Regions from separate parts of the Cellvibrio fontiphilus genome, predicted to be linked through region 2. Evidence: predicted binding sites of a transcription regulator. Region 2 holds the regulator's gene; each other region holds the start of a gene.

Region 1 (8,195 bases), on a different contig from region 2:
TGCCGCTAATAGAAAAGCTGGCCAAGGCTTCATTTCCGCTAGTTAATAGTTGATCGACGGTAAAACTGGCGCTGGCAAATACATCGGTGAGCAAATTAAAAAATCCTTTAAATTCGTGGCGGCTGGCAGGATTGAACTCCGGGAAACCCCAACAACTTACAGACTCACTAACATAACGTTCAAAATGTGCATCCGAACCCTCCAGTGCTCCTTGCAAAAATCTATCTATTTCGGCGTTTAGGGATTGATGCTGTTGCATACCAAACTCCTCAGCATTTGGAAATGAATATTCAAGCCCGTTAGAAACAGGCCAGAATTAGTCTGAACCTTGCCATCAGGATAAGGTCAAGCAGATAAAGCTCGAATAGAATCAACTTTATTCGGGAAGGGATAATTTATTCAGGACGGGTCAGCAGAAACAAAAAAGGCTCCAATCGGAGCCTTTTTAAACATCAAACAGCGCGCTGATTGTTTACACCAATGCCAACTGGATATTAAAACAAGTGCCGTTTTGTTCGTCGGAGGTGACGACCATTTGGCCGCGGTGGTGATGGGAAATAATAAAATAGGAATAGGACAAACGCTGTTCCACCGGGCAGGTTTCCGGGTGGCTGTTCATTGCAAAGTAGGGCTGGAAAATATCCAGCTGTTCTTCCTCGGTTAAACATTTGCCGTTGTGGGCGAGTTTGATCCAGAGTGAATCGTAAAATTCGCTGATTTCAATATTGATCCAGGGTTTGTTGTTATCGTCCCAGTGTTTTGCATTCAGGGCGTAAAACGCATTGCGCATAAGGCGCACAAATACCTGTGCCAATTCTGCAGGGAAGCAGGGAATCTCGGGCAAATTGGCGGCGTAATTGCGGCGAATATTTATTTGGCGGAAAGCCAGGCCTTGCGGGTCGGTAAACAGGTGGCTCGCCAATTCAATGCTGTGATCCATGATCGGCGCTATGGCGGCAGTTTGTTTGTCGTTGTGATGACTACTGGCCAACTCTAATAAATTTTGCGCAATCGCTGTGGCTTGCTGCGCACTTTGACGCACGGCTTCCACTTCATTTAATAAAAATTCTTTTACCTCGCCCAAGTCTGCCGCTTCCAACTCCTGCCGCGCACTGGATACACGCGCAAAAATACTGTTAATCGGCAGGCTGATGTCGTACACCATCGCCGAGGCCAATTCGCCCATGGCGGAAACCTTGTCGCGCTCGGCCAATTTATTTTCCGCGTTGACTTGTTTGGTCACGTCGGAAATCAAAATCACTATGCCGGTGTCGTCCTGTTTATCCAGCGGGTAGAGGGTGATATCAAAACTGTATTGGCCCGGCTGCGCATGTTTGATATTCATTGTCTCGCCCGACTCCAATACCGCTTTAACCTGCGCTTCGGTCAGGGTAATCGCCGAGTAGACTTTCCAGAGGTTGGTGCCGATCACATCGCGCAGTGGGCGACCGGTAACTTCTTCCGCTTTTTTGTTCCACTGGGTGATTTCCAATTGCTGGTTCAAACCAATCAGCATTACCGGCATGGAATTCACTATGCTGGCGATATAGGCCTCGCGCTCTTGCAGTTCAGCCGTGCGATCTGCCACGCGCTCTTCCAGTGTGGCTTTAATCTCCGTTAAGGCGCGGTTGGAGCGCACCGCACGCAAGTGGGCGCGGATAAGGAAAAACAGCACCACCAGCAGGGTCAGAATCAACACACTGGCACTGGTATTGGCCACGTATTGCCAGCGGGTGCTGCCGTCCTCCTCGCGGAATACCGCAAATATATCGGCGTAGGCACTAAAACTCAGGCTGGCGAGGGCACTAAATACCAGGGCTTGTCTCATGGAATGGGTCTCATCAAAAAAACGGCGGGGTAAATCCCGGCAAATTTTACTCGATTGGCCCCGGCAATAGCTATGTTTGCGCCCGCTAAACACCCGGCAACAAAAAAGGGCAAATCACATGATTTGCCCGTGGAAGCGACTCATGAAGCAGTCGAAGAAGAGGGGAGAGAACTCATAACACTTCACTAACAATAAACAACATCTTGCCGACAGCACCCGGCAGACAAATTATCGCCTGCCTTGTGCAGTCGTGAATCCGGGCAGGAATCAGGCCTGCACCTGTACCAAGCCGTCATCTACCCGCACGGGAAATACCGTTACTTGATATTCCGGTTTTTCCAAACATTCCCCGGTGCGCAAGTTGTAGTGCTCTTTGTAGAGGGGCGATGCAACGACGACTTCATCGCCAATAGAACCAATAATGCCGCGCGACAACACATTGGCTTCACCCACCGGATCATAGTTACTGATCGCAAAAATTTCGTTTAACCGGCGCGAGCGAAAAATCGCCACTTGCTGTTGATTGACCAAGGCACAGACGCCGGTGTCGGGCAATAAATCATCTAACTCGCACACACTAATCCAGGGTTTTTCGCTCATGATATTTCTCGCTAAAAATAAATTTTTTGCTCGCAACCCCTCCTAACATCCCCCTTGGCCGGGGGAGGAATTTGCCCCCTCCCTTTTTGAAGGGGGAAGAGGCGGGGTTATTACTCCCTCCCATTTTCAAGGGGAGGGTTAGGGTGGGGTTATGAATTAATCCACCAATTCCACAAATTGAATACTGCTGCTGCCGCGCTCTTCAGCGGTGGCGGGGCGAATTTGATCGCGCTCCACTACATAAGCGAGGTTGCTGTCAGTCGCATTGGAATTAATAAAATGTTTGAAACGTTTTTGCAGTGTTTCGTTTTCCACCGTGGTTTTCCATTCACACTGGTACTGGCTGATGTTGTAAGCCATTTGCGCTTCCAATTCGCCGCACAAACCGAGCGCATCATCAATCACCACTTTTTTCAGGTAAGCCAAACCGCCTTCCATATTTTCCATCCACACCGAAGTGCGTTGCAGGCGATCTGCCGTGCGGATGTAGAACATCATGATGCGGTCGATGTATTGAATTAGCGTCACATCATCCAACCCGGTGGCAAATAAATCCGCGTGACGCGGACGCATACCGCCGTTACCACAGACGTACAAACTCCAGCCGGTTTCTGTCGCGATAACACCAAAATCTTTGGATTGCGCCTCGGCACATTCGCGCGTACACCCCGACACACCAAATTTTATTTTGTGCGGCGCACGTACACCCTTGTAGCGATTTTCCAATTCAATCGCCATGCCCACCGAATCCAACACGCCGTAGCGACACCAGGTGCTGCCCACACAGGATTTCACTGTGCGCAGGGATTTGCCGTAGGCATGGCCGGTTTCAAACCCAGCGTCCACTAACACTTTCCAAATCGCTGGCAGCTGATGCAATTGCGCACCAAATAAATCGATACGCTGGCCGCCAGTAATTTTGGTGTAGAGCTTGTACTCTTTCGCGACTTGGCCAAGCACAATTAATTTTTCCGGAGTAATTTCACCACCGGCGACACGCGGTACAATCGAATAGGTGCCGTCTTTTTGCATATTGCCGAGGAAAATATCGTTGGTATCTTGCAGGCCGATGTGTTTTTCATCCAACACATATTCATTCCAGAATGCGGCAAGAATTGAAGCCACTGCCGGCTTACAAATTTCACACCCCAAACCATGGCCGTGTTCATCGAGCAAATGATCAAAAGATTTAATTTGTTTGATGCGCACTATGTCTGCCAATTCCTGACGCGAATGCGGGAAGTGTTCGCAAATATGGTTGCTGACTTCCACCCCCAATTTGGTGAGTTCAGCATCCATTACTTGTTTGGTGAGCGCGCTACAACCACCACAACCGGTGGAAGCTTTGGTGATAGCTTTAATGTCACCCATGGTGCGTGCACCGTCTTGCACAGCGCAACAAATTGCACCTTTACTCACATCAAAACAGGAACAGATCATTGCTGTTTCTGGCAGTGCATCCACACCTATTGCCATGCCGGCGCCATCAACATTGGGCAAAATCAAACAGTTGGGGTCTTCCGGCAAATCCATTCCATTCACGCACATTTGTTGCAATGTGCCGTAGGCTTCTACATCGCCCACCAATACTGCACCCAACAATTTTTTATTGTCGGCCGATACAATTAAACGTTTGTAGACTTCATCCACATCGTTGCTGTAGGTGTAGCTGAGTGAACCGGGGGTGTTGCCGTGGGCATCGCCAATGGAGGCGACATCTACGCCGAGCAATTTTAATTTGGTGCTCATATCCGCACCCATAAATTGTTCGCTGCCACCGGTGATGTGCGACAAAGCCACTTTTGCCATTTGGTAACCGGGCGCCACCAAACCAAAAATGCGATTGTTCCACAGCGCACATTCACCAATGGCGTAAATATCTTTCACGGTGGTTTGGCAGTTGTTGTCCACCACAATGCCGCCGCGCTCACCCACTCCCAAACCACATTTGCGCGCGAGTTCATCCTGCGGGCGAATACCGGCAGAGAACAAAATCATATCGGTTTCCAAATGGCTGCCATCGGCAAAATTCATTCGGTAGCGCGCTTCGCTGCCCGCCACAATTTCGGTAGTGGCTTTTTGGGTGTGAACTTTTACGCCTATGGCTTCAATTTTGCGGCGCAATAATTTTCCGCCACCTTCATCCAATTGCACTGCCATTAAACGCGGTGCAAATTCCACCACGTGGGTTTCAAGGCCCGCTGCTTTTAATGCCGCTGCCGCTTCCAAACCGAGCAGGCCGCCCCCCACGACAACACCGACTTTACTCACGCTCGCCGAGCGGGTGATGGCTTCCAGATCTTCAATGGTGCGATACACCAAACAGTGTTCACCGTTATTGCCGGGGATGGGTGGCACAAACGGGAAGGAGCCAGTCGCCAGGATTAATTGATCGTAAGCTTCGCGACGGCCCGAGGCGGTAATCACTTCTTTGTTTTCAATATCCAGATCAACCACTTTATCTTTCAAAATAAATTCGACTGATTTTTCGTGGTAATAATCTTCACTGGTTAACATCAAATCGTCGGCGGTCGAGCCGGAAAAATATTTGGAGAGCTGCACGCGGTCGTAAGCAAGGCGCGGCTCCTCGGAAAAAGTCACTACCTGATATTGCTCTGCAGCGGCGTGGTTTACCAAATTATCGATAAACTTGTGCCCTACCATGCCGTTACCCACTACAACAATACGCTTCTTCATATATGCCTCACGTTATTACGCGCTTATCAATGTCTTTTGACTTAATGTGTTACTAACCGGTTGTAAACTTTTTGCCTGGTGTCAGGCCAACAGCAAACTTTCTGCGCTGCTGTGCTGCCAGATTTGCGCTTGCAATTGCGCTTTCATGCGCACCACTTCACCCACAATAATCAGCGCGGGCGATTGCACCTGCTCACGCACCACTGCCGCAGGAAAATCGTGCAAATCAGAAATAATGTCGCGCTGGTCTTTGCGGCAGCCGTTTTCGATAATTGCCACCGGTGTATCGGCAGCCAAACCACCCGCTAATAACTGCGCGGCAATCTCATCGGCGCGGGTCAGCCCCATGTAAAACACCAGGGTGTGATTGAGTTGTGCGAGCGCAGCCCAATTCACATCCAAACTTTTTTCGGCGTGGCCGGTAACAAAGGTGCAACCCTGTGACAAACCGCGATGGGTGAGCGGAATATCCGCATAAGTGCTGCACCCCGATGCCGAGGTAATTCCGGGAATCACTTCGGCATCAATACCGGCGCTACGCAGCTCCAGCAGCTCTTCACCGCCGCGACCAAACACAAAAGGGTCACCACCTTTAATGCGGCATACGTTTAAACCCGCCTGCGCTTGAGTGACTAATAATTGATTTAAATCTTCCTGCTTTATGCTGTGCTGGTTTTTTGCTTTGCCAACATAGTGCGCAGGAATGTGGGAGGGAAAAAGTGCGCGAATATCTTCGCTGACCAAGTAATCATAAAAAATAATGTCGGCGTTGTTGATCGCGCGCAGGGCTTTCAGCGTTAAGAGTTCGGCATCGCCGGGGCCGGCGCCAACTAACCAAACCTTGCCTGTGGTTTTGTCGCCGGGTGTATGTCTGCCTGTTTTTTTTGCGCCGGGTGTTTTTACCAGCGCGGAAGGAAGAACTTGCACACTCGCTTTAAAGAAATTGTTCATGACATCACCTGCCTGTTGTTTACAAACAGGGAATTGCAAAGCCAATGCCACAACCTGATTTTTAAAAAAATAATTTATTTTTCTTTTTAATTCATATGTTTAGCGATGCACTCGAAAAATCAATCAAGAACCCAGCGGTTTTATCGACTGGCATCAAACAGGTTTTGTGATTTTTAATGGTGCAGATGCGCACCAGATAAATGCAAAATGAAAAATTTTGATTTTGCAAAAACGCACCAATAAAAAACAAAGTGATGGTGCACCCCGCACCAATATCAGACATTTTTATTTTTCTACCGATTTTGGAGGGAATGGCGCACTATGATCGAGATCAATTTTGCGTGGAAAAAATGCCTGCAAGCTGGCTACCGCGGTTTACACTGTGCAAAATCACCATTTTGGAACAGGCTTTGAATGGCAGATGTGTTGAACGACTGACTCCAGCTAGCTAGAGTCGCTATGCCCTCAGGCTTTTGCCTCGCAATTCAGGGAACACCTTCTATATATGGCTCTTGTTGATTCGACTATCTCATCGCACGGCTCCGGGCCGCTCATTGATAGCTTTGGCCGTACTATTAACTACGTCCGTTTGTCAGTGACTGACCGCTGCGACCTGCGCTGCGTTTATTGTATGGCGGAGGAAATGCAGTTCCTGCCGCGCCGCGAAGTGCTGAGCATTGAAGAGTTCACCCAACTGGGCGCCGCGTTTGTCGCCCTGGGCGTAAGCAAACTGCGTATTACCGGCGGCGAACCCCTGGTGCGCCAGGGCAGTATTCGCCTGTTGGAAAACCTGGGGCAACTACCCGGTTTGCGCGAGCTCTGCCTGACCACCAACGGCACCCACCTACCCCAATATGCCCAAGCGATTAAAGATGCGGGCGTGGCGCGTATTAATATCAGCCTGGATAGCCTTAGCCCGGCGCGGTTTCGCCAGCTCACCCGGTTTGGCGATCTCAATCAGGTGCTGGCCGGGATTAAAGCGGCGCAGGCGGCAGGTTTTAAACGCATCAAACTCAACTGCGTAGCGCTCAAACATTACAACGCGGATGAAGTGCCGGCACTGGTACGTTTTGCCTTGGATGAGGGGCTAGATATCAGTTTTATCGAGGAGATGCCGCTCGGGCGCATTAACGATCACGGGCGCGCGGCGGAATTTATTAGCAGTGAAGAGCTGCGCAACCAGCTGTCGCCGTTTCAGCTCAGCCCGCTGGCAAGCGACACGCATAACAGCCATCACGCGGGCCCCGCGCGCTATTGGCAAGCCGCCGGTTACACGAGCCGGATAGGATTTATCTCGCCCCACTCCAGCAATTTTTGCGGCAGTTGCAACCGCGTGCGCGTCACCGCTACGGGCCGTTTATTGTTGTGCCTGGGGCAGGAAAACAGCGTGGATTTGCGCGCGCAACTGCGCAGCGCGCACTACTCGGAAACGGAGCTGCGCCAGACGATTATCAACGCCATGCAACACAAACCCGAAAAACACACCTTTGACCTTAGCAACGACGAACCGCAAATTGTGCGGTTTATGAATATGACGGGGGGCTAGTCCCCATAACCCCTCACAAATCCTATAACCCCACCCCAACCCTCCCCTTGTCAGGGGAGGGAGTAACTGCTCCTCCCCTTTTTGAAGGGGGAGGTTGGGAGGGGGTAGCTCCTTCCCCTTAACAAGGGGGAGGGGGTTAACTAACGAGGAAAAAATATGTCCGCACAAAAAGAATTTGAACCGCTCAATATCTGCATCCTGACTGTATCTGACACCCGCAATTTGGAGACCGATACTTCAGGGCAAAAACTGCAGGATTTGCTACTCGCCGCAGGCCACAGACTGCACGACCGCAAACTGGTGATTGACGATATCTACCAAATCCGCGCCGCGCTCTCCAACTGGATTGTCGAACCGCAAGCGCAGGTAGTGTTGATTACCGGCGGCACCGGTTTTGCGGGGCGCGACTCTACAGTGGAGGCAGTCACTCCGTTATTTGATAAAACCGTAGTCGGCTTTGGTGAATTGTTTCGTCAGGTGTCTTTTGAAGAGATTGGCACCTCTACCATTCAATCCCGCGCTACCGCCGGCCTTGCCAATCGCACCCTGATTTTCTGCCTGCCCGGCTCTACC
Region 2 (8,195 bases):
GCGCAGGTTGGGTTTCCAGTGAGGGTTTGGTAAACAGCGAGCATCAAACACCAAATCGGCGTTTACAGGAATGCCGTGTTTAAAACCAAAGGACTCGAACAGGATTGCCATGGTCGATTCACTGCGCCCAACAACACGCTCTTTCACTAAATCCCGCAATTCATGCAGGTTCAAATGGCTGGTATCGATTATTTGGTCAGCACAATCCCGGATTGGCTCCAATAAATGCTGCTCAGCCGTGATGGATTCCTCAAGGCTGGTGTGCTTATCCGAAAGTGGGTGTTTGCGCCGTGTTTCGCTAAAGCGTTGAATAAGTACTGCTGGCTGAGAATCCAGAAACAAGGTCCGAAAGGGCAAATGTGCCTCTTTCAGTGTACTGATCATTTGCGGAAATATATTCAGGTCTTGCCAGGCGTTGCGCACGTCAATGCCTATGGCAAAGCGCTGCTGGTCGTCCTTGTGGATTTGTATTTGGGCTACCAATGCTGGTAGCAGGCTAACGGGTAGGTTGTCGATGCAATTAAAACCAACATCTTCCAGCACATGCAGTGCGGTACTTTTTCCTGAGCCTGACAGCCCGCTTACTATCACAAGGTGCATGGCATAGACCTACTAGGGGGCGGCTATAGCTGCTTGAAAAAGTGCTGTATCGCTGTCCGCTGTGCGCAGGCGTTGGCGGTAGTCAGCGTTGTTGAGAGCTCCTGCCAGTGCTGCCAGGGTTTGTAGATGTTCATCATGAGCATCTTCGGGTACCAACATTGCAAACAGTATGTCAACCGGTTGTGAATCTATGGCATCAAAATCGATTGGATCTGCCAGTGTGAGCAGCGCGCCTATGGTGCTATTGCAATTTGCGATGCGACAGTGGGGTATGGCGATGCCGTGCCCTATGCCGGTAGAGCCAAGGCGCTCTCTGCCGATTAGCCGGCGGAAGAGTTCGTCTGCCTCAATACCCGGAACATCCTGAGCAATAGCGTTAGCTAACAACTCTAGGGCGCGTTTTTTACTGCCGCCCTCAACACCGCAAAGCGTGCGTCCAGGGGTAATAAGATTTTGAATTTGCATGGTAGGTGTGACTAAAAGATTCTATCAATAAGTACGCGGCGAGTCTGACGACCCGCCGCATGATGATTAACGATGGCTGCGCATCTTTTCTTTGTGCTTAATTAGCTGGCGATCCAGCTTATCTGCCAGGGCATCAATAGCTGCATAGAGATCATCATGGGTTGCATCTGCAAACAAGTCCTTACCACTTACATGGATAGTGGCCTCTGCTTTCTGAATAAGTTTATCAACGGAGAGGATCACATGGGTGCTGGTAATTCGATCATGGTGGTGACTTAGACGCTCAATTTTGCTGTTGACGTAGTCTTTTAGTGAATCGGTAACTTCCAAATGATGACCACTAATGTTTATTTGCATAGATACTTCCTCTCGATAGAAACAAAATGGTTGTGATCAGCACAACCTAACAGTTCATCCTTGATTTTCTTCCGAATTAGGTACTGCTTGCCAGTGACAATACTAAGTCAAATGGTCTTACGTTCGTTTGAAGGTGGAATGTTCAGCGATTCGCGATATTTTGCGATTGTGCGACGCGCCACCTGAATTCCCTGTTCCGCCAATAAGTCGGTAATTTTGCTATCGCTCAGGGGTTTTTTGGGGTTCTCAGCGCTAACCAGTTTTTTGATAATGGCGCGAATTGCTGTCGATGAGCACTCGCCTCCACTATCGGTACTGACGTGGCTGGAGAAAAAGTACTTAAGTTCAAATATACCTTGCGGTGTATGCATATATTTTTGGGTGGTCACACGAGAGATGGTGGACTCATGCATTTCCACTATCTCGGCAATGTCATGTAATACCAGCGGTTTCATTGCCTCCGGCCCGTAGTCTAGAAAGCCGCGTTGTTTTTCTACAATACAGCTCGCCACTTTTAATAGTGTCTCGTTACGGCTCTGTAAGCTTTTTAGAAACCAGCGAGCCTCCTGTAAATTGTCTTTGAGAAAGGTATTGTCGCTACTGGAGTCGGCTCGTTTTACCATTGAAGCATAGTTGGCATTGATGCGTAGGCGCGGTGCAATTTCTGGATTTAATTCCACTATCCAGCGACCATCGCGCTTCTCTACAAACACATCAGGAACAACATATTCAGTGTCGCCGCTGGCGATAATATCGCCCGGGCGGGGGTTAAGGCTCTGGATAAGGGCTATAGCTTGGCTAAGTTCAGCTTCTTTAAGCTTGGTGCGGCGCATCAGCTGACGATAATCGCGGCTGCCTAAAATAGGTAGATAGAGCTTGGCGATAAGTTTCGCGGAATCCAGATATGGCGTCTTGGTGTCAAACTGTTGCAGCTGTACCAGCAGGCATTCCGAAAGATTCTGGCTGCAGACACCGCAGGGATCAAACTGTTGTAAGCGGTGCTGTACCGCTACCACCTCATCCAACTCCAGATCTTCCAGATCGTTGCGCATTCCCTCAAATATTTCTTCAATGCTGATTGATAGCATGCCGCTGGGTTCTACGGCATCGATGATGGCCATTGCCAGCACCCTATCACGATCAGACATTGGGGTGAGGTTAAGTTGCCACATCAGGTGGTCATAAAGTGAGTCTGTTGCAGCGCGGCGGCTTTCAAAGTCACTGTCTTCATTGTCGAAGTTGTTTGAGCTTCCCGCTGCGGAGGTTTGGTAAACGTCATCCCAACTGGTATCTACTGGTAGATCGGAAGGAATGGAGTCGCTCCAATCGCCACTATCGGCACTAAAACTCTCGCTTTCCCCATAGACATCGCTATCGCTGAATGACTCCCCATCACTAAAGTTATCGCTCTCACCAAAACTCTCGGTGTCACTGTAACTAGGCTCGCTAAAGCTATCGCTGGTGGAAGAGGTGAAGCTGTCGCTACTGGAGTAATCATTACTCGTATCGGTGCCGGACTCGGCAGCAATTTCTTGTTGGCGGTTGTAATCGATTTGATCGTCAGCACTGCCTTCGTAATCACTGCTTTGGCTAGGGGAGTCAAAGCTCTCCTCCATTTCAAGCATAGGATTTGAATCAAGCGCCTCTTGGATCTCTTGCTGTAAATCCAGGGTTGAAAGCTGCAGGAGGCGAATTGCCTGCTGCAGTTGGGGGGTCATGGTCAGCTGTTGGCCGAGTTTAAGCTGGAGAGATTGTTTCATTGTTGTTGCAACAAACCCTTAAATAACACGGTATGGAAAACATCTGTTAAGTGGAGTTTAGTCAGGGTTTGCGCTTCAAGCAACATGCTTAAGCAAGCTTTATGCCTAGTAGACAAAGAATGTTGCTTGTCAAGTTGTTTCTGCTTTGTTCGTCAGAGGCGGAAGTGCTCGCCCAGATAGACTTCGCGAACCTTGCTGTTGCTCAGCACAGTATCAGCGCTGCCCTCTGCGATTATGTGCCCCTCGCTGACGATGTAGGCCGTTTCACAGATATCAAGGGTTTCGCGCACATTATGGTCGGTTATCAATACACCTATGCCGCGATCTTTAAGATGGCGAACAATTTCTTTAATGTCATTTACAGAAATGGGGTCCACACCGGCAAAGGGTTCATCCAGAAGAATAAACTTGGGGTCTGTGGCCAGTGCGCGTGCGATTTCTACGCGGCGACGTTCGCCCCCCGAGAGCGCCATACCCAAACTATCTCGGATGTGCGTGATATGAAATTCGCTCAAGAGTGCTTCAAGTTTTTCTGCACGCGCTTTTTGGTCCAAATCCTTGCGCGTTTCAAGTATCGCCATGATGTTGTCAGCGACAGTGAGTTTGCGAAAGATAGATGCTTCCTGGGGTAAGTAGCCAATACCAGCGCGTGCGCGTCCATGGATAGGTAGCTGGGTAATATCCCTGTCATCAATAAGCACGCTACCGTTGTCGGCAGGAACCAAGCCGGCAATCATGTAAAAGCAGGTTGTTTTACCAGCGCCATTTGGCCCTAACAAACCCACTATGTGACCGCTCTCGACAGTGATCGAAACATCGATAACTACTTTGCGTTTTTTGTAGCTTTTGGCGAGATGACGCGCGTGCAAACTTGGCATAGGTTAATTGCTGCCTGGAGTGAAAGAGGGAGCCTGTGAATCACTTGCGGAGCCAGATTTTGGGGGGATGACAATTTCAATCCGCTGACCTTCACCTGCGGTGTTGCCTTCGGCTTTCATGACTTCTTTAACCAAGTCATAGTTAATGTGTGGGCCGCTCATGACGGCGCCATTTTGCTCGACGGATGCATCTTCGACCAGAAGCAAGTGCTCATTGCTGGGTGTGTAAGTAATTTGTTTGGCCGCGGCGGTAACTATCCCCTGTGTTTCTTCAGGTTGTTGTTGGAATTTAGCCGGGTTACCTGTAGCAACCATTTTTTCAACGCCACCGTCAGCGTTGGTGTGAATGATGATTGAATCGGCTTTGATGGTGAGGGAGCCTTGGCGGATTTCTACTGAGCCGGTATAGGTGGCTACCCCATTTTTCTGGTCAACGGTTAGGTTGTCTGCGGAGCCACGGATGGTTTCGTTTTTGTCGCTGGGTAATGCCCAAGCTGCGCCAGCACTGAGTAAAACAGTGACCAGGCCAAGCAACCTGAAAGTGGATTTAACGTGGTTCATAAACAGCCTTGACTTGTGACTTTAATTGGAACTGACTGTTGGTAAAGTCAGCTTCCATGCCTTCGGCCGTCATCTGACCCTTGGCGCTGCGCATCTTAACAGCTTTGTCTGTGCGCGCGAATTGTGTCTTGGGTAGCAAATCCAGCTTGCTGGTAGATATGCGCACCAAGCCGTTGGATGACGTTTGTTGTTGAATTTCTACATCGTTCAGAAGTTGAATTAATTCACCATTCATTTGGCTTTTACCCTCCCTTGCATTGACTATCCAGGGTGCAGTTGGGTCTTCATCAAAAAACTCCATCGTAGGGCTTTCGATCATGGTGTAGTCATGTTCCGATGGGCTCTCTGTATCTTTTTGAAAATGAGTGATTTGCGGTGTGGTAAGGCGATAGCGCAGATTGCCTGAGGTGCCGTATTCGCGGGTTTCCACGCTGGTCATGTAATATTGTGGAAAGCCGCCGCTAGCATATGGGTCTGGTCTTGGGTCATCTTTATGACGCAGGGAAAATGCAAAGAAAAACACCAGCATAGCCATTGCAACTATCCATGGCACTGGAACCTGTTGGTGAATTTGCTGGATTCGATCGACTAGTCTCATCTTACGCAGAGGATCCGTGCAGGTAGGCGCCCAGCGCCTTATCGTATGTATTTTGTGCTTGCATAAGTAAGTCGCAGGCGGCTCGTACTGCCCCCTCTCCACCACGTTCACGACTTTGCCAGTGCGCGCGTTCTACGACACTGAAATGGGCATTGGCAACTGTAAGTGCAAGACCAATGCGAGTCATAACTGTCAGGTCTGGCCAGTCATCTCCCATGAATGCAATTTCATGCAATGCATAGCTGTGTTCCCGCAGGATTTCCTGCAGCGCTTCCCATTTGTCCTCGCGGCCCTGAACGAGAATATCAATCCCTAAGTCCCGCGCGCGCCGTGCCACTAAATCACTGGTGCGCCCAGTGATAATGCCAACTTTGACACCGGTTTTTTGCAGGGCTTTGATGCCCTGTCCATCGAGCGTATTAAATGCCTTGAACTCATCGCCGCTATTGTTGAAAAACAGCCGCCCGTCGGTCAGCACTCCATCCACATCCAATAGCAGGAGTTTGATTTGCGCAGCGCGCTCCCGTAGTTCAGCATTCATCTTTTTCGTTCCAGGTCCAATTATTGCTGCAGTTATCAAATGATACCGGCGCGTAGCAAATCATTAATTTTTACGACACCAACCAACTGTTTTTGTTCGTTGTGCACCAGTAGTACGTTTATCTTGGCTTCCTCCATAACCGCCAAGGCTTCTGCGGCGAGGGTATTGTCGCGCAGCATTTTGGGGGTCGTATTCATCAAGTCACCCACTTTGGCGCTGCGCACATCAATTCCCCGATCAATACTGCGGCGCAAGTCGCCATCAGTAAATATGCCGAGTAGCTCGTGGGCATTACTCATGACGGTTGTCATGCCAAATCCTTTTTCTGACATAACCATCAAAGCATCCAATAAAGGGGTGTCGGGAGATACATGGGGAATATCACTACCGGTGTGCATGACGTCACCAAGGCGTAGTAATAGTTTGCGTCCCAGTGCTCCTCCAGGGTGAGAGAAGGCAAAATCTTCAGCAGTAAAGCCGCGAGCCTCTAGCAGGGCAATGGCAAGTGCATCCCCCATCACCAGCGTGGCTGTAGTGCTGGAGGTGGGAGCCAGATCCAGCGGGCAGGCTTCATGCTCTACGCTGATATCCAAATTGACCTCTGCCACCTCGCCAAGAGTGGATTGGGGATTGGCTGTCATGCTGATTATTTTAATGCCTGCCCGCTTGAGCAAGGGGAGCAGGGTAATTACCTCTTTGGAACTGCCAGAGTAGGAAATGGCCAGCACCAGATCATTTTTGGCGATCATGCCCAAATCGCCATGGCTGGCTTCTGCGGGATGTACAAAAAAAGCCGGGGTGCCGGTACTTGCAAGAGTGGCGGCGATTTTTTTGCCAATATGACCGGATTTGCCTATGCCGGTGACTATGACTCTACCGCTGCACTCCATAATCAGTTCACAGGCGCGGCTGAAACCTTCGCCAATACGGCCATCCAGTGCGCTTACTGCCTCTGCTTCAAGCCGTATAGTGCGCCGTGCAGAGCTTGGATAATCGAAGCTGGTCATATCAAGATTCCAAAGAGAAGGGCTGCATTATAACGGCCATCTTTCACAAGGCGAGTGGGGGTGTGTCTTTTTTGCGGGTATGCGGTTATCCCGATATTGGTGAAATGTTATAGTGCGCACCGCAAAAGACCTGAATAAGCTTCAGGTTAAATTTAACTTTCCTTTGGTTTAATAAGTCGCCTCAATAAATACCTTGCACGAGAATGGCACCATAAGGGGGTAGTGTTGTCCGATCATCTGTTGCCCAGGCTTACTCAGCCCGGCCAACCAGTTCATTTTTCTCAATATGGAAGGTTTTACAATGAAATATGTGTTCACCAATCTATCTCGTTTTGTTCTGGGAATGTTATTGCTGCTCGGATTCCAGATATCACAGGCTGCCGATGCCACTCAGAGTCCTCAGATAATTGTTGAAACCGTCGCGCAGGAGCTGTTTGGTCTGGTTAAGACTAAAAATACTGACAAGATGGCTGATGAGGTTTATTTCAAGCAAGTTGAAAAGGCGCTTGAGGAAGTGGTGAATTTCCCTTTTATTGCTGCATCAGTAATGGGTAAGGCTGCATACTCCAAGGCTACTCCGGCACAGCGTGAACAGTTCCAAAAAGTCTTTAAAGACGGCATGGTCAAATCGCTTGGTAAGGGTGTTTTGGGTTATGCCGACAGCAAGGTTGTGATTGCGGGGGTGGATGACAGTAACCCCAACCGTCAGGTGGTCAAACAGGAAGTGTCGGCCGACGGCGCTACCCATAAGCTGAACTACACCATGCGCAAGGAAAAATCAGGCGAGTGGAAATTGATCAACGTGGTGCTCAATGGCGTAAACCTGGGTCAATCGTTCAGTGGTCAATTCAAGGCGAGCCTTAAAAAATACAACGGTGATATCGATAAAGTGATCGCCAATTGGTTGGCTGATGCATAACCGGATCTGTAGTTAGCCAATCGACAAAACCCCCGGCCTGCGCTGGGGGTTTTGCTTTGCAGTGCCGGATTTTCGGATGCGATATGGGCGACATTCCGGTAAACTTCGCGCCTTATTTCTGATTACAGCCCTTCTTAATCGAGTAATTCTATGCAAGCTGAACAAATCAAAGCGCTGATTGAAAGCCAAATCCCGGATTGCGATGTCAAATCGGTCGATGTCATGGGTGATCATATAGGTCTGGTGGTCGTAAGCCCTGCATTTGCCGGTTTGACCCCTGTTAAAAAGCAGCAGTTGGTGTTGTCGACCTTGAGTGCGCAATTTGCTGACCGCAGCATCCACGCGGTGGATTACATCAAATCCTTCACGCCCGAACAGTGGCAACAGCAGCAACAGTAACGTCTCCGGCTTGAAGTCGGCATTGGCTGGCTCGGGCCTCTTTTTTCTCTTCTTTGTTTTCAGGGTTGTATGGATAAGTTTTTGATTAACAGTAGCGGTCCACTGACGGG
Region 3 (8,195 bases), on a different contig from region 2:
GCTGATGAAGAAACCCTTTATCGCGTCCATGCCGCAGGTTATTACAGCGCGATCGAAGCTGGCGTCCAATCTGTAATGGCATCGTTCAATTCATGGCATGGTGAACACATGCACGGCCATCAATATTTATTGACTCAGGTTCTCAAGGAACAAATGGGGTTCGATGGTTTTGTGGTGGGTGATTGGAATGGGCACGGATTTGTAGCTGGTGCTACTGTCCTGAATTGCCCCCAGGCGATAAACGCCGGGTTGGATATTTTTATGGTGCCTGACCCTGAATGGAAGCAGCTCTATTACAACACGCTTGAGCAGGCGCGGACTGGTGTTATTCCTATGGCTCGTATCGACGATGCGGTGCGTCGTATTTTGCGTGTGAAATTAAGGGCTAATCTTTGGCGCAAGGGGTTGCCATCAGGGAGGCCATTGGCGGGGCGCGATGAGCTTTTAGGTGCGCCTGAGCACCGCGCTGTAGCGCGACAGGCTGTTCGCGAATCTCTGGTTTTGTTAAAAAATAAAAACAACCTCCTTCCTTTGTCGCCGCGCGCGCGCGTGCTTGTTGCAGGTGACGGCGCCAACGATATCAGCAAGCAAACGGGGGGGTGGTCAGTGAATTGGCAAGGTACTGGCAACACCATGGCCGACTTTCCCGGGGCCACAACGTTATGGATGGGTATAGAGGCGGCGGTCTCTTCCGCTGGTGGTAAAGCTGAGCTTAGTGTTGATGGTTCTTATGACCGCAAACCGGATGTGGCCATTGTTATTTTTGGTGAGGATCCCTACGCTGAAATGCAGGGGGACATTCAGCATCAAGTATTAAAGGCCGGTGATATACGTGATTTAGAACTATTAAAACGATTTAAATCCCAAGGTATTCCAGTCGTTGCTTTGTTTATCACCGGTCGTCCCATGTGGGTTAATCGTGAATTGAATAATTCAGATGCTTTCATGGTGATCTGGCAGCCTGGTACTGAGGGTGCTGGCGTTGCCGATGTCATATTCAGGCGGGCCAATGAAGATATTTATCATCCTGTCTCGGGTCAATTGTCCTTTTCTTGGCCAAAACGTCCAGACCAGGGGCCACTTAATTGGGGGGATAATGATTATGATCCTTTGTTTCCCTATGGCTTTGGTTTGAGATATGGGGAGGCGGATGCTCTAGAGGATAACTTACCGGAAGATGGCATTTCCCTTGAGGAGACTTCGCACATATTGGAGTTATTCAACCGTCGCCCTCTCGCCGATTATCGCGTCCTGCTAGAAGGCAAAAACAATGATCGAGTCTTTCTGAATGACAATCAGGCGCAAGTCACTACCCTGAGTGTTTATTGTGTTGATCGCAATGTGCAGGAGGATGCACGTAGGGCGGTCTGGAATGGCCAGGGGGAAGGGTTGGTTGCACTCTCCAGCCCTAACCGACAAATTCTGAGTGATTATTACCAAACCAGCTCATCATTGCTGGCTGATATTAAAGTGGACTGTGCGCCCGAAGGGCGGGTGTGGGTGCGTATTGGTTGTGGCCCTTCCTGTTACTCACAAGTTGATATCACTGAGCACTTGCATGGGATGACGGGGCAAGGATGGAAAACACTGGTGGTTGATTTGTCTTGTTATCCGGCTGCCGGAACAGATTTTGGTTTAAAGAGATCACCTGAAGAATTGTTTGCCTTGATTTTGGAGCCCTTTGCGTTAGTCGCCAATGGAAAGCTAGATCTTACTTTTTCCCATGTCAGGATCGAAAAATCGCGCGCCCAAGGCGCATCTGTCCGCTTGGTTTGAGTTGCTCTCGATTAATAAAAATGCCGCACTTTCTGTCGCGGCATTTTTATTGAAATCCAGCTTGTTGTTCTCCTCTCTATGCGCTCATTTTCCAGTCATGCATTGCATCTGTGCAGGTCATAAAAAGGTGGTGCATTTTTATGGGCTATTGGGGTGCGCATAATTTTTTATTTTTGCGTGGAAATGGCGCCTAAAAAAATATTATATCCCCATAAGAGGGCGATAAAAAAATACCATTTTGGGCGAATTATTTTTTCGTTAACTTCTTATCTATTTGATTCGACGCAATTTATTCTCCTGGGTTTAAGTTTTTTAGGTCGTTGGCACAGGACTTGCGCTAGTGAATATCAGTCACCATTCCTCGGTGCACTTTAAGGTTTTGCGAGAGGCTTTTTAGTGCAAGGCATTTAATGCATCTAGTAGGAGTGCCGCTTATGACTAACATTCACCTACCATGTCTTTGGAGATAGCTCTATGAAAAAAAATACGCTTCACCTGTTGGTGGCTGCAGTAAGCTCATTGGTTTGTAGTGTTCCAAATGTTTCAGCAAAAACATTCACAGAATCTATGCAACAAGGCAGCGTTGTAAAAATAAATTTTCGTACACGTTTTGAGGATGTTACCGAAGATGTATTGGGTTCAGACTCGGATCGAGAAGCTAATGCATGGACAACTCGCTCACGGATTTCCTATCAGTCTGGTGTCTGGAATGGATTTGGTTTTTCGGCGGAAATGGATAATGTTAGTGAGATGACCAATGATCATGATTACCGTACTTCTGCAGCAAACGTAGATCCGCTATGGGCTGATCGAAATACGGTAGCGGTAATTGCGGATCCAACAGGTACAGAAGTGAATCAAGCGTTTGTTTCCTACACTACTTTTAATAATCAGGTTAAGTATGGTCGTCAACGCTTGCTGCTCGACAATTCCCGCTTTATTGGAAACGTAGGCTGGAGACAGAATGAGCAAACCTACGACGGCATTTCCTGGACAAACAAATCCATTCGCTACACAAATTTCACTTACGCCTATATTAAAAATGTAAATCGTGTATTCGGTGAGGATAATCCGGTGCTGGGTGATTTACATATGGATAGTCATGTATTGAATGCAAGCTATACAGGGTTTGATGCGGGTAAGTTAATAGGTTATGCCTATCTTTTAGATGTCAATGATCCAGTCTCGCAGTTAGGTTTGACTGGAGATACTTTTGGGGTTCGTTGGCAGGGCACTGTGGGTGAATCTTTCCTCTATAACCTGGAATATGCAAAACAACAGGATGCTGGTGCCGCGCAACAGTATGACGCAGATTACGGTCTTGCCGAAGTGGTCTATAACATTAATCGTTACAGTTTTACTCTGGGGTATGAAGAGTTGGGCTCTGATGATGGCGCATATGGTTTTGCCACTCCGCTTGCTACGCTGCATGCGTTTCAGGGTTGGGCTGATAAATTCCTTGCTACACCGGCAGCGGGTTTACAAGATATTTATTTTAATCTTGGTGTGACTATCGGAGGTGCACAAGCATTACTGAGTTACCATAAATTTGATTCGAGTGAGGGGAGCATAGATTTTGGTGACGAGATTGATTTTAGTCTCAGCAAAAAAATTGGCGCCGTAGTGCTGACGGGTAAACTTGCCCAATATTCCATGGGAGATAGCAATGCTAACTACAGCGATACCACAAAATATTGGTTGATGGCTGACTGGAATTTCTAAAATTTTACGCAAAAGTAGGGCCCTCACTTTTTATATGGTGAGGGCTTTTTGTTTTCAGTATTGAAATTTATTTTTTCGATTCCCAATAAAAAAGGGCTGCAAACTTGCAGCCCTTTTTCAAATATTAAGCGCGATTATTTTTTGGGGTAATCACGTTTTGCATGGCCGGTATATTGTTGGCGAGGACGACCGATCTTGTAGGGGCCGCTTACCATTTCATTCCAGTGAGAGTACCAGCCCACTGCGCGACCTAATGCAAAGATCACAGTAAACATTTCTGTGGGGATTCCAATCGCTTTCATGATAATGCCAGAGTAGAAATCGACATTGGGATAAAGCTTCTTGGAAATAAAATAGGGGTCCTCGAGAGCAATTTGCTCCAAGCGCTTGGCGATAGCCAGTAAAGGGTCATTTTCTAAACCTAGTTCGGCTAATACCTCATCACAGGTTTGTTTCATGACCTTGGCGCGGGGGTCAAAGTTTTTGTAGACGCGGTGTCCAAAGCCCATCAGACGGAAACCTGAAGTTTTATCTTTGGCGCGAGCAACGCAGGCTTCGATATTCTCTACAGTGCCGATTTCCTCAAGCATCTCAAGAACGGCTTCATTGGCGCCGCCGTGTGCAGGACCCCATAAGGTTGAAATCCCTGCGGCGATAGCGGCAAATGGGTTGGTGCCAGAAGAGCCGGACAAGCGAACTGTCGAAGTGGAGGCGTTTTGCTCATGGTCTGCATGAAGGATAAAAATGCGATCCATGGCTTTGGCGATGGTTTTGCTTACGTTTGGTGTCTGGCCCGCAGTTCCAAAGGTCATGTTTAGGTAATTTTCTGCATAACTAAGGCTATCGTCTGGGGCTACGAACTCCTCGCCTTTGCGATGCTTGTAAACCATTGCAGAAAGAGTGGGCATTTGACCTATCAAACGATAGGCGGTCAGTTTTCTGCTTGCTTCGTCAGTAATATTTATCTCGTCGTTGTATACGGCAGCGAGTGCAGCGACGGCGCTACAAAGAATCGCCATAGGATGAGATTCGCGCTTGAAGCTTTTGATTAGATTGGCGACAGATTGGTCAACAGAAGAGTGCTTTTTGATTTCAGCAGTAAATTCTTCTTTTTGGCTGGCAGTTGGCAATTCGCCATTGAGCAATAGATAACAGGTTTCAAGGTAATCAGAGGAGACAGCGAGTTGCTCTATCGGGTAGCCCCGGTGAAGGAGTACACCTTCGTCACCATCAATAAATGTGATGCTGGATTCGCATGAGGCGGTGGACATGAAGCCTGGGTCGAATGTGAAGAAGCCATTTTTGGTGATGCTGGTGACGTCAATTACGTCGGGTCCGATAGTGCTAGCGTAGATAGGTAACTCGATCGTCTTATCAATGCCATCAATCGTGAGATGTGCTTTCTTGTCAGCCATTACTGACTCCTGTGCTTACTGATTTGGACTAAAGGCTTGAGCGAAGCATGTTTCGCTTTGCTCAACGAATAAAAACCGTAGGTGGCTTTGCTTACTATAAAATAGCTCTGCTGTGACAGCTTTTTAAGCTGGCTACTTTTTTATGGACTAATCAGCTACCGCTATATGGGCTGACCCTGCCGATTGCGAGCGGCATTATAGATGACTTAATTGTTAAGGCGAAAGTTTTTGGTGCTTGGCGGTAGCAAATTTCGTTTCTTTTTACGGAGTTGGTGTGGTGCTGGATCTATTCAAATTGGATGCTCAACGTGAACTCCTACATTGTCTGCATTGTTATGAGGCAGGAATTATTTTCTTGCCTTTTAATTGTGCGCTTTTCGGTGGATTTATCGAGTTAAATCAGAGTGTTGCGTAAAATGCCCGTTAAAACTTTTTCACCCCTCTGAGTCTCTTGTTTAAGCAGCCGCTTGTGCGGCTTTTTGTTTGTGTTTCCAGAGGTCAATCTCTATAATGCTGCGCGACTTGCAGGGCGTGTTGCACTTTTTTATCTCTTTTTGATAATGAATGTGGCACTTACTCTTAAACCTGCCCGCGATGGGCTAAAAGGTGATCTAGACCGTGAACAAGAAAAGACCTGTCAACCTCGATATATCGACTATCAAACTCCCTATTACTGCCTATGTATCCATTCTTCATCGCATATCCGGTGTCTTCTTATTTGCTGGTGTCGCTGTTCTTTTGTGGATGTTAGGTACAAGCCTCAGTTCACAGGAAGGCTTTGATGCTGTCTCAAATCTCGTTGCTCAGCCTGTATTTAAAGCAGTGTTGTGGATTGTATTAGCTGGATTGGCTTATCACATGGTGTTAGGCGTGCGCCATTTAATTATGGATTTTGGTGTAGGTGAGTCGCTTAAAGGCGGGCAAACAGGTGCAAAGATTGCCTTGTTTGTTGCAATTCTACTGATCGTATTGGCAGGGGTATGGGTATGGTAACTTCAGTAACTAGTTTTGGCCGCAGTGGCTTGTATGACTGGTTGATCCAGCGTGTAGGCGGTGTTGTGATGGCTGCTTACACCATATTCCTCACCACTTACATACTCTCCACGCCTGAGCTCACTTATGAACAGTGGCAATCTCTTTACAGTCAGCTTTGGATGCGTGTATTTACGCTGGTAACACTTCTTTCTTTTATATCCCATGCATGGATTGGATTATGGGCAGTGTTGACTGATTATTTAACAACGCGCCTGTTAGGCTCTAAAGCAACTTTCTTGCGTATATTTGCCCAGATAGTTCTCGGCGCTGTCGCGGTGACCTATCTCGTATGGGGTATTCAAGTAATTTGGGGTATTAATTAATGGCTAATATGCGCACGATTTCGTTTGACGGCATTGTTATTGGTGGCGGCGGTGCGGGTATGCGCGCTGCGCTCCAGCTGGCCCAGTCCGGCTACAAGACTGCCGTAATCACTAAAGTTTTTCCTACTCGTTCACACACTGTATCGGCTCAGGGCGGTATTACCTGTGCAATTGCCAGTGCTGACCCAAATGATGATTGGCGTTGGCATATGTACGACACCGTAAAGGGGTCTGACTATATTGGGGATCAGGACGCTATTGAATACATGTGCTCCGTTGGTCCAGAGGCAGTGTTTGAACTTGAGCACATGGGTTTGCCTTTCTCCCGTACTGAAGAGGGGCGCATATACCAGCGTCCATTCGGTGGTCAGTCAAAGAATTTTGGTGAGGGTGGTCAAGCTGCTCGTACTTGTGCTGCTGCTGACCGTACTGGTCATGCATTGCTGCATACCCTCTATCAAGGCAACCTGAAAAATAAAACTGTTTTCTTGAATGAATGGTTTGCTGTTGATCTAGTTAAAAATGCTGATGGTGCTGTCGTTGGCGTTATTGCTATCAATATCGAAGACGGTGAAACCGTCTATGTAAAAGCCAAAGCGACAGTATTGGCGACTGGTGGTGCAGGGCGTATTTATGCCTCCACGACCAATGCTCACATCAATACTGGTGACGGCGTTGGAATGGCTTTGCGTGCCGGTTTCCCGGTGCAGGATATCGAGATGTGGCAATTCCACCCCACGGGCATTGCTGGTGCAGGTGTTCTGGTAACGGAAGGTTGTCGCGGTGAAGGTGGTTATCTGATTAACGCTGATGGCGAGCGTTTTATGGAGCGTTATGCGCCCAATGCCAAAGATTTGGCAGGTCGTGACGTAGTAGCCCGGTCGATGATTCAGGAAATCATTGCTGGTCGCGGTGTTGGCCCAAACAAAGATCATGTGCTGCTGAAACTTGATCATTTGGGCGAAGATGTATTGGAGAGCAAGCTGCCGGGAATCTGTGAATTGTCGCGCACTTTTGCACACGTGGATCCTGTTTATGCTCCTATCCCAGTGGTCCCTACCTGTCACTATATGATGGGCGGTATTCCCACCAACGTGAACGGCCAAGCACTGACTCAAGATGCCAATGGCAATGATGTTGTTATCGATGGTTTGTTTGCCTGTGGCGAAGTGGCTTGTGTATCCGTTCACGGTGCCAATCGTCTGGGTGGTAACTCGTTGCTTGATTTAGTTGTATTTGGTCGTGCAGCAGGTCTCTATATTGAGAAGGCCCTGCGTGAAGGCATCGAGCATCGTGATGCGACTCAGTCTGATATCGACAAGGCTATGGCCCGCCTGAACAAAATCAATACTTCTACCAGTGGCGAAAGCGCTTCAGTGTTACGCAAAGAGCTGCAAACCATTATGCAGAACTACTTCGGTGTATTCCGCAAAGGTGAGTTCATGCAGAAGGGTATCCAGCAGCTTGCTGAGTTGCGCAAGCGCATTGAAAACATATCAATCAGCGATAAGAGCAATGCTTTTAATACGGCGCGTATTGAGGCGTTGGAGCTCCAGAATCTGCTTGAGGTTGCCGAAGCTACAGCAATTGCTGCTGAAGAGCGCAAAGAATCTCGCGGTGCTCATGCCCGTGAAGATTATGAAGACCGTGACGATACCAATTGGTTGTGTCACTCCATGTATTTCCCCGGCGAAAAGCGTGTTGGCAAGCGTGCGGTAAATTTCAAGCCGCGCACAATGGAAGCTTTCCAGCCCAAGAAACGTACTTATTAATCGGGAGTGAAAATCATGTTGAAAGTGCAAGTTTATCGTTACAACCCAGAGACTGATAACGCCCCTTACATGAAGACTTATGAGATAGATACTCAGGGTAAAGACTTGATGGTGTTGGATGTGCTTGAGTTGTTGAAATCTCAAGATGAGTC

Evidence for each region. The regulator sigma-54, encoded in region 2, starts transcription at its own class of promoters, with help from an activator protein. The targets are predictions, from matches to a motif close to TGGCACANNNNTTGCNNT.
Region 1: cobA (uroporphyrinogen-III C-methyltransferase) is a predicted target of sigma-54. The motif match lies at 6,109-6,126, and genes of this name have one in related genera.
Region 3: ACFODX_RS06615 (alginate export family protein) is a predicted target of sigma-54. The motif match lies at 2,098-2,115, and genes of this name have one in related genera.

The regions. Positions count from the first base shown of each region.
Region 1 is NZ_JBHRTF010000002.1:170,440-178,634, forward strand. Features, by position in the region: gene ACFODX_RS02620 (ester cyclase) at 1-259, opposite strand, end outside; gene ACFODX_RS02625 (PAS domain S-box protein) at 473-1,828, opposite strand; gene nirD (nitrite reductase small subunit NirD) at 2,096-2,428, opposite strand; gene nirB (nitrite reductase large subunit NirB) at 2,585-5,125, opposite strand; gene cobA (uroporphyrinogen-III C-methyltransferase) at 5,207-6,076, opposite strand; gene moaA (GTP 3',8-cyclase MoaA) at 6,582-7,622, shown strand; gene moaB (molybdenum cofactor biosynthesis protein B) at 7,779-8,195, shown strand, end outside.
Region 2 is NZ_JBHRTF010000004.1:848,059-856,253, forward strand. Features, by position in the region: gene rapZ (RNase adapter RapZ) at 1-600, opposite strand, end outside; gene ptsN (PTS IIA-like nitrogen regulatory protein PtsN) at 613-1,065, opposite strand; gene hpf (ribosome hibernation-promoting factor, HPF/YfiA family) at 1,132-1,422, opposite strand; gene ACFODX_RS12170 (RNA polymerase factor sigma-54) at 1,530-3,182, opposite strand; gene lptB (LPS export ABC transporter ATP-binding protein) at 3,335-4,060, opposite strand; gene lptA (lipopolysaccharide transport periplasmic protein LptA) at 4,064-4,621, opposite strand; gene lptC (LPS export ABC transporter periplasmic protein LptC) at 4,608-5,219, opposite strand; gene ACFODX_RS12190 (KdsC family phosphatase) at 5,221-5,760, opposite strand; gene ACFODX_RS12195 (KpsF/GutQ family sugar-phosphate isomerase) at 5,796-6,767, opposite strand; gene ACFODX_RS12200 (MlaC/ttg2D family ABC transporter substrate-binding protein) at 7,069-7,686, shown strand; gene ACFODX_RS12205 (BolA family protein) at 7,837-8,085, shown strand; gene murA (UDP-N-acetylglucosamine 1-carboxyvinyltransferase) at 8,155-8,195, shown strand, end outside.
Region 3 is NZ_JBHRTF010000003.1:237,343-245,537, forward strand. Features, by position in the region: gene ACFODX_RS06610 (glycoside hydrolase family 3 protein) at 1-1,776, shown strand, start outside; gene ACFODX_RS06615 (alginate export family protein) at 2,251-3,498, shown strand; gene ACFODX_RS06620 (citrate synthase) at 3,633-4,913, opposite strand; gene sdhC (succinate dehydrogenase, cytochrome b556 subunit) at 5,532-5,906, shown strand; gene sdhD (succinate dehydrogenase, hydrophobic membrane anchor protein) at 5,900-6,271, shown strand; gene sdhA (succinate dehydrogenase flavoprotein subunit) at 6,271-8,043, shown strand; gene ACFODX_RS06640 (succinate dehydrogenase iron-sulfur subunit) at 8,059-8,195, shown strand, end outside.